One region of the Pseudomonas prosekii genome, then DNA from elsewhere that is predicted to be linked to it. Evidence: riboswitches for the same ligand, from Rfam matches in the RefSeq annotation. Region 1 holds a riboswitch; the other holds the start of a gene.

What was found. A riboswitch is a leader RNA that binds a small molecule or an ion and turns the genes downstream of it on or off. The one in region 1 is predicted to bind cobalamin.
Region 2: another riboswitch for cobalamin. It lies ahead of BLU01_RS00430 (CbtB domain-containing protein); the one in region 1 lies ahead of cobO (cob(I)yrinic acid a,c-diamide adenosyltransferase).

Annotation. Positions count from the first base shown of each region.
Region 1 covers NZ_LT629762.1:929,825-935,126, forward strand. The annotation lists gene cbiB (adenosylcobinamide-phosphate synthase CbiB) at 1-212, opposite strand, end outside; gene bluB (5,6-dimethylbenzimidazole synthase) at 209-859, opposite strand; gene BLU01_RS04265 (cobyrinate a,c-diamide synthase) at 856-2,256, opposite strand; gene cobO (cob(I)yrinic acid a,c-diamide adenosyltransferase) at 2,267-2,878, opposite strand; cobalamin riboswitch at 2,960-3,191, opposite strand; gene BLU01_RS04275 (hypothetical protein) at 3,346-3,930, shown strand; gene BLU01_RS04280 (PQQ-dependent sugar dehydrogenase) at 4,020-5,302, shown strand, end outside.
Region 2 covers NZ_LT629762.1:89,570-94,871, reverse strand. The annotation lists gene BLU01_RS00455 (acyltransferase family protein) at 1-885, shown strand, start outside; gene nfuA (Fe-S biogenesis protein NfuA) at 943-1,527, shown strand; gene cobM (precorrin-4 C(11)-methyltransferase) at 1,636-2,382, opposite strand; gene BLU01_RS00440 (cobalamin biosynthesis protein) at 2,474-2,887, opposite strand; gene BLU01_RS00435 (CbtA family protein) at 2,884-3,594, opposite strand; gene BLU01_RS00430 (CbtB domain-containing protein) at 3,606-3,800, opposite strand; cobalamin riboswitch at 3,919-4,147, opposite strand; cobalamin riboswitch at 4,361-4,577, shown strand; gene cobW (cobalamin biosynthesis protein CobW) at 4,674-5,302, shown strand, end outside.

The DNA.
Region 1 (5,302 bases):
CAGGACAGCGCGGTGGCGAGCAAGGTCAGCGGCACTACCGCGATCACCCACGCGGTGACGCCGTGACTGCGCCAACCGCGCCCGGCGGAGTTGAAACGTTGCTCGATGCGATCGGCAAAGCCGCCGAACGCCACCAGCGGATGCCAGCGTTTCGGTTCACCGAGCAGCGCATCCAGCGCAACCGCAGCGACACTCAACAACGCCACACTCATTGCCTCACTCCCCAAAAATTTTCGTACAGCAGTTCATTCAGCGGACGCGCCTGCGCCCAGCCTTCGAGCACCAGCATCGGCGCCGGGTAAAATTCCTTGACCGGGCCGAGGCAGAGGATCGCCAGCGGCTTGGCGCCGGCCGGCAAACCGAGCAGGTCGGCCAGGGCTTGCGGCTCGAACAACGACACCCAGCCCATGCCGAGGCCTTCGGCACGGGCCGCCAGCCAAAGGTTTTGAATTGCGCAGGACAACGACGCCATGTCCATCTCCGGCAAGGTGCGCCGACCGAAGATGTGCCGTTCGCGGTCGTCCATCAGCGCGGCGACCAACACTTCGGCACAGTCGTTGATGCCTTCGACTTTGAGTTTCATGAATTCGTCGCTGCGTTCGCCGAGGGCTTCGGCGGTGCGCACGCGTTCTTCTTCCACCACTTGCTGGATCTGCCCGCGCAGGGCTCGGTCGCTGATACGGATGAAGCGCCACGGTTGCATCAGGCCGACGCTGGGGGCCTGATGCGCGGCTTCGAGCAGGCGTCGGAGCAAGGTCGGCTCGACGCTGCCGCCGCTGAAGTGGCGCATGTCGCGACGCTCGGCGATGGCTCGGTAGACCGCTGCGCGCTCGGCTTCGGAAAATGCGGTGTCGGTCATGGCCGCTTCGCGAGCAGGCTCGCTCCTACAGGGGTCCGCGTTTCTTCAGGTAATACAGTTTCACCTGTGGGAGCGAGCTTGCTCGCGATGGCGGCATCCGATTCAGGCAAAAACAGTGCGGCGATCGCTTGCGGATTCGACGGGAAATAAAAGTGCACATACGACGCCGTCATCCGCCCCTGACGGTAAACCGCCTCCGCCCCACGCCCACCATTCGGGCTCAAACCTCGGGCAATCGGCTCCAGCTCAGTGCTGGTCAACGAGTGGTGATAGGTATGCCCGCGCAATAAACCTTCGGGCAATTCGACCGCTTGCAACGCCAGCGCCGCCAAGCGCTTTTGCATCACCGCAGCACCGGTCAGCAAACCGACCAGTTCGGCGCGTGTGCCATCGACATCGGTCAACGAATCGAGCAGATAAAGCATGCCGCCACATTCCGCGAGCAGCGGTTTGCCAGCGGCGTGATGCGCGCGGATGGCGTTGAGCATCGAAGTGTTTTGCGCCAGCGCGACGTGGTGCAGTTCCGGGTAACCGCCCGGCAGATAAAGGCTGTCTGCTTCGGGCAACTGGCTGTCGCGGATGGGCGAGAAGAACAGCAATTCGGCGCCCATCGCTCGCAGCAAATCGAGGCTGGCGCCGTAGGTGAAGGCGAACGCTTCGTCGCGCGCCACGGCAATGCGCACGCCGGCGAGCAGCGGCTCGGCTTCGAGCACATCCGGGGTAGCGAATTCGACTGCCGGTGGCAGCGCTACCTCGCAACTGCTGGCGAGCGCATCGGCGGCGGCGTCGAGGCGCAGGTCGAGGTCGTTGAGCTCGCTGGCCTGGACCAGTCCGAGGTGACGGCTCGGCAGTTCGATCCCGGTTTCGCGCGACAACGCGCCGTACCAGCGCAGGCCTTCGGTGAGGCTGCCTTCGAGCAATTGCGCGTGACGCAAGGTGCCGACACGATTGGCCAAAACGCCAGCAAACGGCAAGTCTGGTTGATAGCGCGCCAGGCCCAATGCCAAGGCGCCAAAGGTCTGGGCCATGGCGGTGCCGTCGATCACGCCGAGCACCGGCACCCCGAAGTGCCGCGCCAGGTCAGCACTGGACGGCGTGCCGTCGAACAGGCCCATGACGCCTTCGATCAGGATCAGATCGGCTTCGCCGGCGGCTTCCCACAACAGTCGACGGCTTTCCTGCTCGCCGACCATCCACATGTCCAATTGATAGACCGGCGCACCGCTGGCGCGCTCGAGAATCATCGGGTCGAGAAAGTCCGGGCCGCATTTGAACACGCGCACCTTGCGCCCCTGATTGCGATGCAAGCGGGCCAACGCGGCGGTGACGGTGGTCTTGCCCTGACCGGAGGCCGGCGCGGCGATCAGCACCGCCGGGCAATGACGGCTGATATTCATAAAGCAGAACTCACAATTCGACGCCTTTTTGCGCTTTGATCCCGGCGTGGAACGCATGCTTGATCACGCCCATTTCGGTGACCGTGTCAGCGAGTTCGATCATTTCCGCTTTAGCCCCGCGACCGGTGACCACCACGTGCTGCATCGGCGGACGCGCCTGCAAATCGCTGAGCACTTGATCGAGGTCGAGGTAGCCGTGCTTCAGGGCAATGTTCAGTTCATCCAGCACCACCAGGCCAATCGACGGATCGCGCAGCAGTTCGCGGGACACTTGCCACGCCCCTTCGGCCGCCGCGATGTCGCGCTGGCGGTCCTGGGTTTCCCAGGTGAAGCCCTCGCCCATCACGTGAAAACGCACCTGTTCCGGGAAGCGCCGAAAGAACAATTCTTCGCCGGTGCTGTTGCGACCCTTGATGAACTGCACCACGCCGCACTGCATGCCGTGGCCCATGGAGCGGGCGAGCATGCCGAACGCCGAACTGCTTTTGCCTTTGCCGTTGCCGGTCAGTACCAGGAGCAAACCGCATTCGTTCGGCGAGTTGGCGATGCGTTCGTCGATCACCGCTTTTTTGCGCAACATGCGCGCCAAATGGCGTTCGTCACGATCGGGGGTATCAGTCATGGGGGAGCTCTCCGTTGAGGCTGGATAACGGCGGGCAGGCACAAGAATAGACGGCAAGAAGCCTGGCATCGCCCACCGTGATGCCGCTGGATGGATCAGGCCGGTCTCCGGGCTCATGAGTGGCGGATGCCGGACTGCGCGCCTTCCCATGTCGTTCGACACAGTGGCTGTTGGCGCAGTCTTTGACTCATTTACCGTTGCGGGGGCAGCGCCGGGATGATGCTTGTCGATTGCTTGAATCGACGCACGCACCGGCTTCCCTGTTTCACCCTGTCGACCGCAGTCACAGAGCACCTGAAACAAGCCGCGAAGGTTAGAGGGTTGGGGGTGGAGCGTCAATTAAAGCCGGGCGCCGTGCGGGTGAATAACTGCCTTCGATCCATTTGTCGTGGCTGATCTTGTGCACTACGCTTGGCAGCGATATCAAAGAGCCACAATCTCACATCACAATAACAAGGGTGAGCACCATGCAAGGCATGATCATCAGCAATCCGAAGCTGGAATTCCTACGTCCGCTGCTGGAACGCTGGTTTGACTGTATCGACCGCTATAACGCGGTGCGCGGCGATAACGATGCGCCGTACTGGTTCGACGAAAACGCCAATCGCGGGCTGCTGTCGGCGGCGGCGTGGATGGCCGAAATGGTCACGTTGCAGCAGACGCCGACGCGCAAGCAGACTGAGGATGGCGACCGTAATGGCCGCGCCGACTTGATGATTGCCACCAGCGATGAACGCGTCTGGTTGCAGACCAGCCAGCGCTGGCCGAAGGTCAACGGCTTGAATCTGACCCAGGCACTGGCCGATATCACCAGTGACGCGAGGCGAATCAGCTACGCCAGCGACCTGAAACTCGGCTGTCTGTTTGTCACGCCGCACAAGCCGCAGCAAAGCGCCACCCCGGAAGAATTGCAGGACATGCTCGACGATCTGCAAAAGGAACACACGTGCGCGGTCGCCTGGTATTTCCCTTACGCCTACCGCAAATTGCGCAACGAGGGCGGCCACTATCACCCGGGGATCGCCGTGCTGCTCAAAGAGGCCCGCGGTTGACGGGTTGATTGCTTAGGGTCGATGGGTTGAACCATCGCGGCGGTTCGCTTCTCTATGAATAAACCAGTGCATTCATAGGGAAGGTCAGCATGCGCAAGCCCCAGCTCGTTTTTGTCATCGCGCTCGCCGGAGGCCTTGCTGCCTGCGGCGAGACGTCCAGCCTGCAAGTCTCGGACGGCACCGGCCCATCGCCGAAGTTGCCCGAACCAAACAAAACCCTGATCCCGACAGTCAATATCGCCCCCGCGATTGGCTGGCCGGCCGGCGCCAAACCGACTGCTGCCGCCGGAACCCAAGTCGCCGCGTTCGCCGAAAACCTCGATCACCCGCGCTGGCTCTACGTGCTGCCGAACGGTGATGTGTTGGTGGCCGAAACCAACGCGCCGCCGAAACCTGATGACAGCAAAGGCATTCGTGGCTGGGTGATGGAGAAGGTCATGGGCCGCGCCGGTGCCGGCGTGCCGAGCGCCAACCGCATCACGCTGCTGCGCGATCAGGACCACGACGGTGTCGCCGAAACCCGCACGGTGTTCCTGGAAAACCTCAATTCGCCGTTCGGCATGACGCTGGTCGGCAATGATTTGTATGTTGCCGACACCGACCGTTTGCTGCGTTTCAACTATGAAACCGGGGCAACGTCGATCAAGTCCGAGCCGATCAAAGTCGTCGATTTGCCGGGTGGCACGTTGAACCACCACTGGACCAAAAACGTCATTGCCAGCAAGGACGGCAGCAAGCTGTACGTGACCGTTGGCTCGAACAGCAACGTCGGCGAAAACGGCCTGGACCAGGAAGAAGGTCGCGCGGCCATCTGGGAAGTCGACCGCGCCACCGGCAATCACCGGATCTTCGCGTCGGGCCTGCGTAACCCTAATGGCATGAGCTGGGAACCTACCAGCGGCGCGTTGTGGACGGCAGTGAACGAGCGCGACGAGATCGGCAGCGATCTGGTGCCGGACTACATCACCTCGGTCAAGGACGGCGCGTTTTATGGCTGGCCGTTCAGCTATTACGGGCAGCACGTTGACGTACGCGTCGAACCGCAAAACCCCGATCTGGTGGCCAAAGCCATCGCCCCGGATTACGCGGTCGGCCCACACACCGCTTCGCTCGGCCTGACGTTTGCGGAGGGCAGCAAATTGCCGTCGTTCACCAGCGGCGCATTCATCGGCCAGCACGGCTCCTGGAACCGCAAACCGTACAGCGGCTACAAAGTGATTTTCGTGCCGTTCAGCGCCGGCAAACCGACCGGACAACCGGTGGATGTGCTGACCGGATTCCTCGACAAGGACGAAAAAGCCATGGGCCGCCCGGTGGGTGTGGTGATTGATCAGCAAGGCAGCTTGCTGGTGGCTGATGACGTGGGGAACAA
Region 2 (5,302 bases), 840 kb from region 1:
GTCATCAGTGGTCTGGTGATTTTCCTCTCCACTGAAGGCAAGTCGCTGCCGCCCGGCCGCTTCCTGTTGTATCGACTGTTCCGCATCGTCCCGGCGTACTGGCTGTACACCGCGTTAATGGCGCTGGTGGTGGTGTTCGCACGGCCGGTATTGCCGGACCAAAGCGTCGACTGGTCGCATTTCCTGCTGTCGCTGGTATTCATTCCTACGGAGAACCCCGGCGGTTACGGGATTTATCCCACACTCAACGTCGGTTGGACCCTGAACTACGAAATGCTTTTTTACCTGCTGTTTGCCTGGGCGTTGCTGTTTCGCTTGCAAGTGCGACTGCTGATCGTCGCGGCGCTGCTGTTTGCGGTATGCCAGGCGTGGACCGGTTATGGCTGGGTCAGCGAGTTCTACCGTTCGGATATCGTCTACGAATTCCTGCTCGGGATCGCCCTTGGCATGATCTACCGTCGTGGCTGGATCAAACCGGGGTTATACCTGCCGCTGCTGGGGATTGCCTGCGCGTTGTTGATGATTTATCACCTGCCGCCGGGGCCGCGATTCCTCGCGTGGGGCTTGCCGAGCGCAGTGCTGGTGATGGCGTGTATTGCGCTGGAGCGGTTTTTCGCCAACAACCGGGTATTGGAAGTGCTCGGTAATTGCTCCTATTCGGTGTACCTGATGCACGTGCTGGTGCTGTCCGCTGGCGGATTTGTCGCACAGCGTTATGGCGTTAATCCCTACGTGATGTTCGTGGTGTGTGCGCTGACAATCGGGTTTGCTTCGTGGCTGAGCTACGAATGGGTGGAAAAACGCAGCTATCGGTGGCTTAAAGCGCGGATCGACGGGGAAAAGGCTGCCGAACCGGCGCTGGCTCTTTCCCGACAAAAATACTAGGACTTTGTGCCGCGCGATGATTAGCGTAAACTGCGCCCAAGCCTGCGAGGAGTTTCCATGACCGCTATTACCATTACTGACGCCGCCCACGATTATCTGGCAGATCTGCTCTCCAAGCAGAACACCCCAGGCATCGGCATTCGCGTCTTCATCACCCAGCCTGGCACCCAGTACGCCGAAACCTGCATTGCCTACTGCAAGCCGGGCGAAGAAAAACCAGAAGACACCGCGCTGGGGTTGAAAGACTTCACCGCTTACATCGATTCGTTCAGCGAAGCCTTTCTGGATGACGCGGTAGTCGATTACGCCACCGACCGCATGGGCGGCCAGCTGACCATCAAGGCGCCAAACGCCAAAGTACCGATGGTCAACGCCGACAGCCCGGTCAACGAGCGCATCAATTACTACCTGCAAACCGAGATCAATCCGGGGCTCGCGAGCCACGGCGGTCAGGTCAGCCTGATCGATGTGGTCGAAGACGGCATCGCTGTGCTGAAGTTCGGCGGCGGTTGCCAGGGCTGCGGCCAGGCGGACGTGACCTTGCGTGAAGGCATCGAGCGCACTTTGCTCGAGCGCATTCCGGAGCTCAAAGGTGTTCGTGACGTGACCGACCACACGCAGAAAGAAAACGCCTACTACTAAGTAAGGTGTTCACTGCGACATAAAAAAACGGCGCCCCGTGAGCGCCGTTTTTTTATGCGTGAACACTTCCCTGTGGTGAGGGGACTCTCCACAGGGCTATGTGTGGTCTCAGGGCCTGTAGAGATGCGCATGCCCGGCGCGATACAGCGACGACTCGCTGAACTGATCGCTGCCCAGCACTCGACCGACCAATATCAGCGCCGTACGCCGAAAGCCCTTCGCCGCAACCTTCTCGGCAATATCGTCAATTGTCCCGACCACCCAATCCTGATCCGGCCAGGTCGCGCGGTGGATCACCGCAATCGGGCAGTCCGCGCCGTAATGCGGGAGCAGTTCGGCGAGGATTTTCTGCAAATGGTTGACGCCCAAGTGAATCGCCATCGTCGCGCCATGCTGCGCCAGACTGCCCAGCTCCTCACCTGCAGGCATCGCGGTTTTATCCGCGTAACGGGTCAAAATCACGCTTTGCGAGATGTCCGGCAAGGTCAGCTCAGCGCCGAGCAACGCCGCGCACGCCGCTGTCGCGGTCACACCCGGAATGATTTCAAACGGTATATCCAGCTCGCGCAGATAACGAATCTGCTCGCCAATCGCGCCGTACAAACTCGGATCGCCCGAGTGCACACGCGCCACATCCTGACCTTCAAGGTGCGCAGCCTTGATCAGCTCGATGATCTGTTCCAGATGCAATTCGGCGCTATTGACCACCGTTTCCGCCTGATGCCCTTCGAGCACCGCCGCCGGCACCAGAGAGCCGGCATAGATGATTACCGGGCAGCTGCGAATCAGCCGCTGGCCTTTGACGGTGATCAGTTCCGGGTCGCCGGGGCCGGCGCCAATGAAGTAGACGGTCATCGTCAATTCCTGAAAAAACGCTGAGAAAAACCTTCGAGGCAAGGCTTCAGATGAAGATTGCTCATGATCGAGGCGGGGATTATCGGGGATTTTACGCAGCACTGGCCAATGCGAGCGTGGCTTGGGCGTATTTTTGTCGCGAAATCAGCAGTTTTGCTGGCGCCTGGGCCAGATGTTCAGCGAGGGCGAGGGCCGCGCTTTCTGCCACGCCGTAACAGCCGGTGCGCTCGAAAGCGATCTGCGATTGATGGCTGAGTTGTGGTTGATAACCGGCCAATTGCTCGCTGCTGAAATACATCAATTGCAAGCCAAGTTGCTCAGCCAATTCCACCAAACCCGGCTCATCGCGTTTCAGATCGATGCTGGCCAATGCCTTGATGTGCCGAAGTTCGATGTGATGCGCCTGCAATGCCTGATCGAGCAACGCCCGCAGCGTGCTGACCGGGCAGCCGCGCTGGCAGCCCAGGCCGACCACCAGGGTCGGCGCTGTGCTGGCATCGGTCATGCGTGGTATTGACCGTCGCTTTTGCTGCGGAACAACCAGGCGCTGATCAGGCCAAGGGCCAGCCAGAACACCACGTTGGTCAACTGCGAAGCGATTTTGAACTGCGCTTCCAGCGCTTCCGGTGCCAGCATCGAGTGCACTTCCGGTTGCGGCGCGCCAATCACGTGCGGCACCGCGAGAATCGCCACGCCGAGAATCTTCATCAGCCAGTGGCGGCTGAACACGATCAGCGCGATGCCGACCGCGGTGGACGCTGCGGTGCTGATCCACCAGATTTGCCGTTGCGCCAAGTCAGCGGCAGCGGTGCCCGGCAGTTCAGGTGGCAGGCCTAGGGTCGGCGCCAGCACGAAGGTTGCGTAACCGGCCAGGCCCCAGAGCAGGCCCTGGGCGGTTTTGGTCGGCGCGCGCAGGGTGTACAGGCCCGCGAGCATCAGCGCAAAACCGACCGCGACCACCAGATTGCCGCCCGTGGTGAACAACACGCGCTGCCAGCCGTCTTCCGGCTCCCAGGCTTCGGCGTCATGCGTGTGAGCGGCGGCTGCACCTTCACTGTGCTCGTGAGCGACAACGGCTGCGGCGGGTTCGGATTTTTCATAGGTTTCCGCTTGGAGAATCAGCGGCGACACCCAGAAGCTTTGCAGCAGGGTCAGCAACAGGGCGGCCAGCAGCCCGGTGAAACCTGCGGTTTGCGCGATACGCTTGATCATGTCGGCAGGTCTCAATGGCACGGGAACGCAGAGCTGTGACGGGTATCGTGGGCGGCATTGTGCACCGCTTCGATGTGCGAGAAACCGGCGAAATACACCAGGCACGCGCCGAGAATCGACGCGCAGACGGCGGCGGTCAGGCGTTGGCTCAGGGTCGTAGTGTTGCTGGTGGCGGTGCTGTGGTCGGTGCTGGTGATGATCGACATGGCGCTTCCCTCTGGTCTGTCAGCGGGTGAATCGAGCGCATGAAAACCCCTGCGAGCGAGCGCGCAGAAGCCTAAACAGCGCCCGCCCACCGCGGGTTTGTCATTCAGTGATCGTAGTGGTCACTTTGCGTTGCGGGCCGGTCTCCGGGCTCACGAGGGGCGAGGGCAAATGCCCGAGCCTGCAAGAATCGCCTTCCCATGCCGAACTGCCGACACAGTGGATCTGATTCTTCGCTCGCTTACCGTTGCGGGGGCAGCACCGGACTGACATGGCTTTAGAGTAAAGCACATGATTCACCGGTTTCCCGTTTCACCCTGTGAAGGGCACCCGTAACAAGGCGTGTAGGAGAGCATGCGCGGGGCGAAGCGTCAATTGGCAGGGGTTCTCAACTCTGTGGCGAGGGGGCTTGCCCCCGTTCGGCGGCGAAGCCGTCGCAAAAACTGGGTGTGGGGTCTGCCTGAAGGAATGTCGGGGGCCGCTTCGCAGCCCAACGGGGGCAAGCCCCCTCGCCACAGGCATCGCAATCGCCTGCAGACATTGACCCGCCCCCGCACCATGCGTAGCCTTGCGCTTTCGAGGTTCTTCGGCAGGTGCCGAAGCTAAGAAGGGAACGCGGTCGATGCCGCGGCTGCCCCCGCAACTGTGAACGGTGATGTTCGCTGCCACGCCACTGCAAATCCCCTCCAAAACGGGTTCGCGGGAAGGCGCAGCGAATGCCAGGCCCCCGAGGCCGGCGCGCCGAAAGCCAGGAGACCTGCCTCGAAACGAATTCTCACTACAACCGGGCGGGGTGATCCGGTGGCGAAATCTTCCGCGCCTTCATCGCTGCGGTCGTCGTCCCGTATGCCCGCCACCTTGCCAAAGGGCATCCGATGAAAACACTGGCCAAACTCCCCGTCACCATCGTCACCGGCTTCCTCGGCTCGGGCAAAACCACCTTGCTGCGGCATATGCTCGACAACGCGCAAGGGCGGCGCATCGCGGTGATCGTCAACGAGTTTGGCGAGCTGGGCATCGACGGCGAAATCCTCAAGCAGTGCTCGATCGGCTGCACCGAAGAAGAAGCCAATGGCCGCGTCTACGAACTGGCCAACGGCTGCCTGTGCTGCACGGTTCAGGAAGAATTCTTCCCTGTGATGCGTGAACTGGTCGCGCGTCGCGGCGACCTCGACCACATCCTCATCGAAACCTCGGGCCTGGCCCTGCCAAAGCCGCTAGTGCAAGCCTTCCAGTGGCCGGAAATCCGCAGCGCCTGCACGGTTGACGCGGTCATCACCGTGGTCGACAGCCCGGCCGTCGCCGCCGGCACCTTCGCCGCGTTCCCGGACCAAGTCGACGCCCAGCGCAAACTCGACCCGAACCTCGATCACGAATCGCCGCTGCACGAATTGTTCGCCGACCAACTGGCCAGCGCTGACCTCGTCATCCTCAATAAAGCCGACCTGATCAGCCCGGAAGACCTCGCTCGCGTACGTCTGGAAGTCGCCGAAGAGCTGCCGCC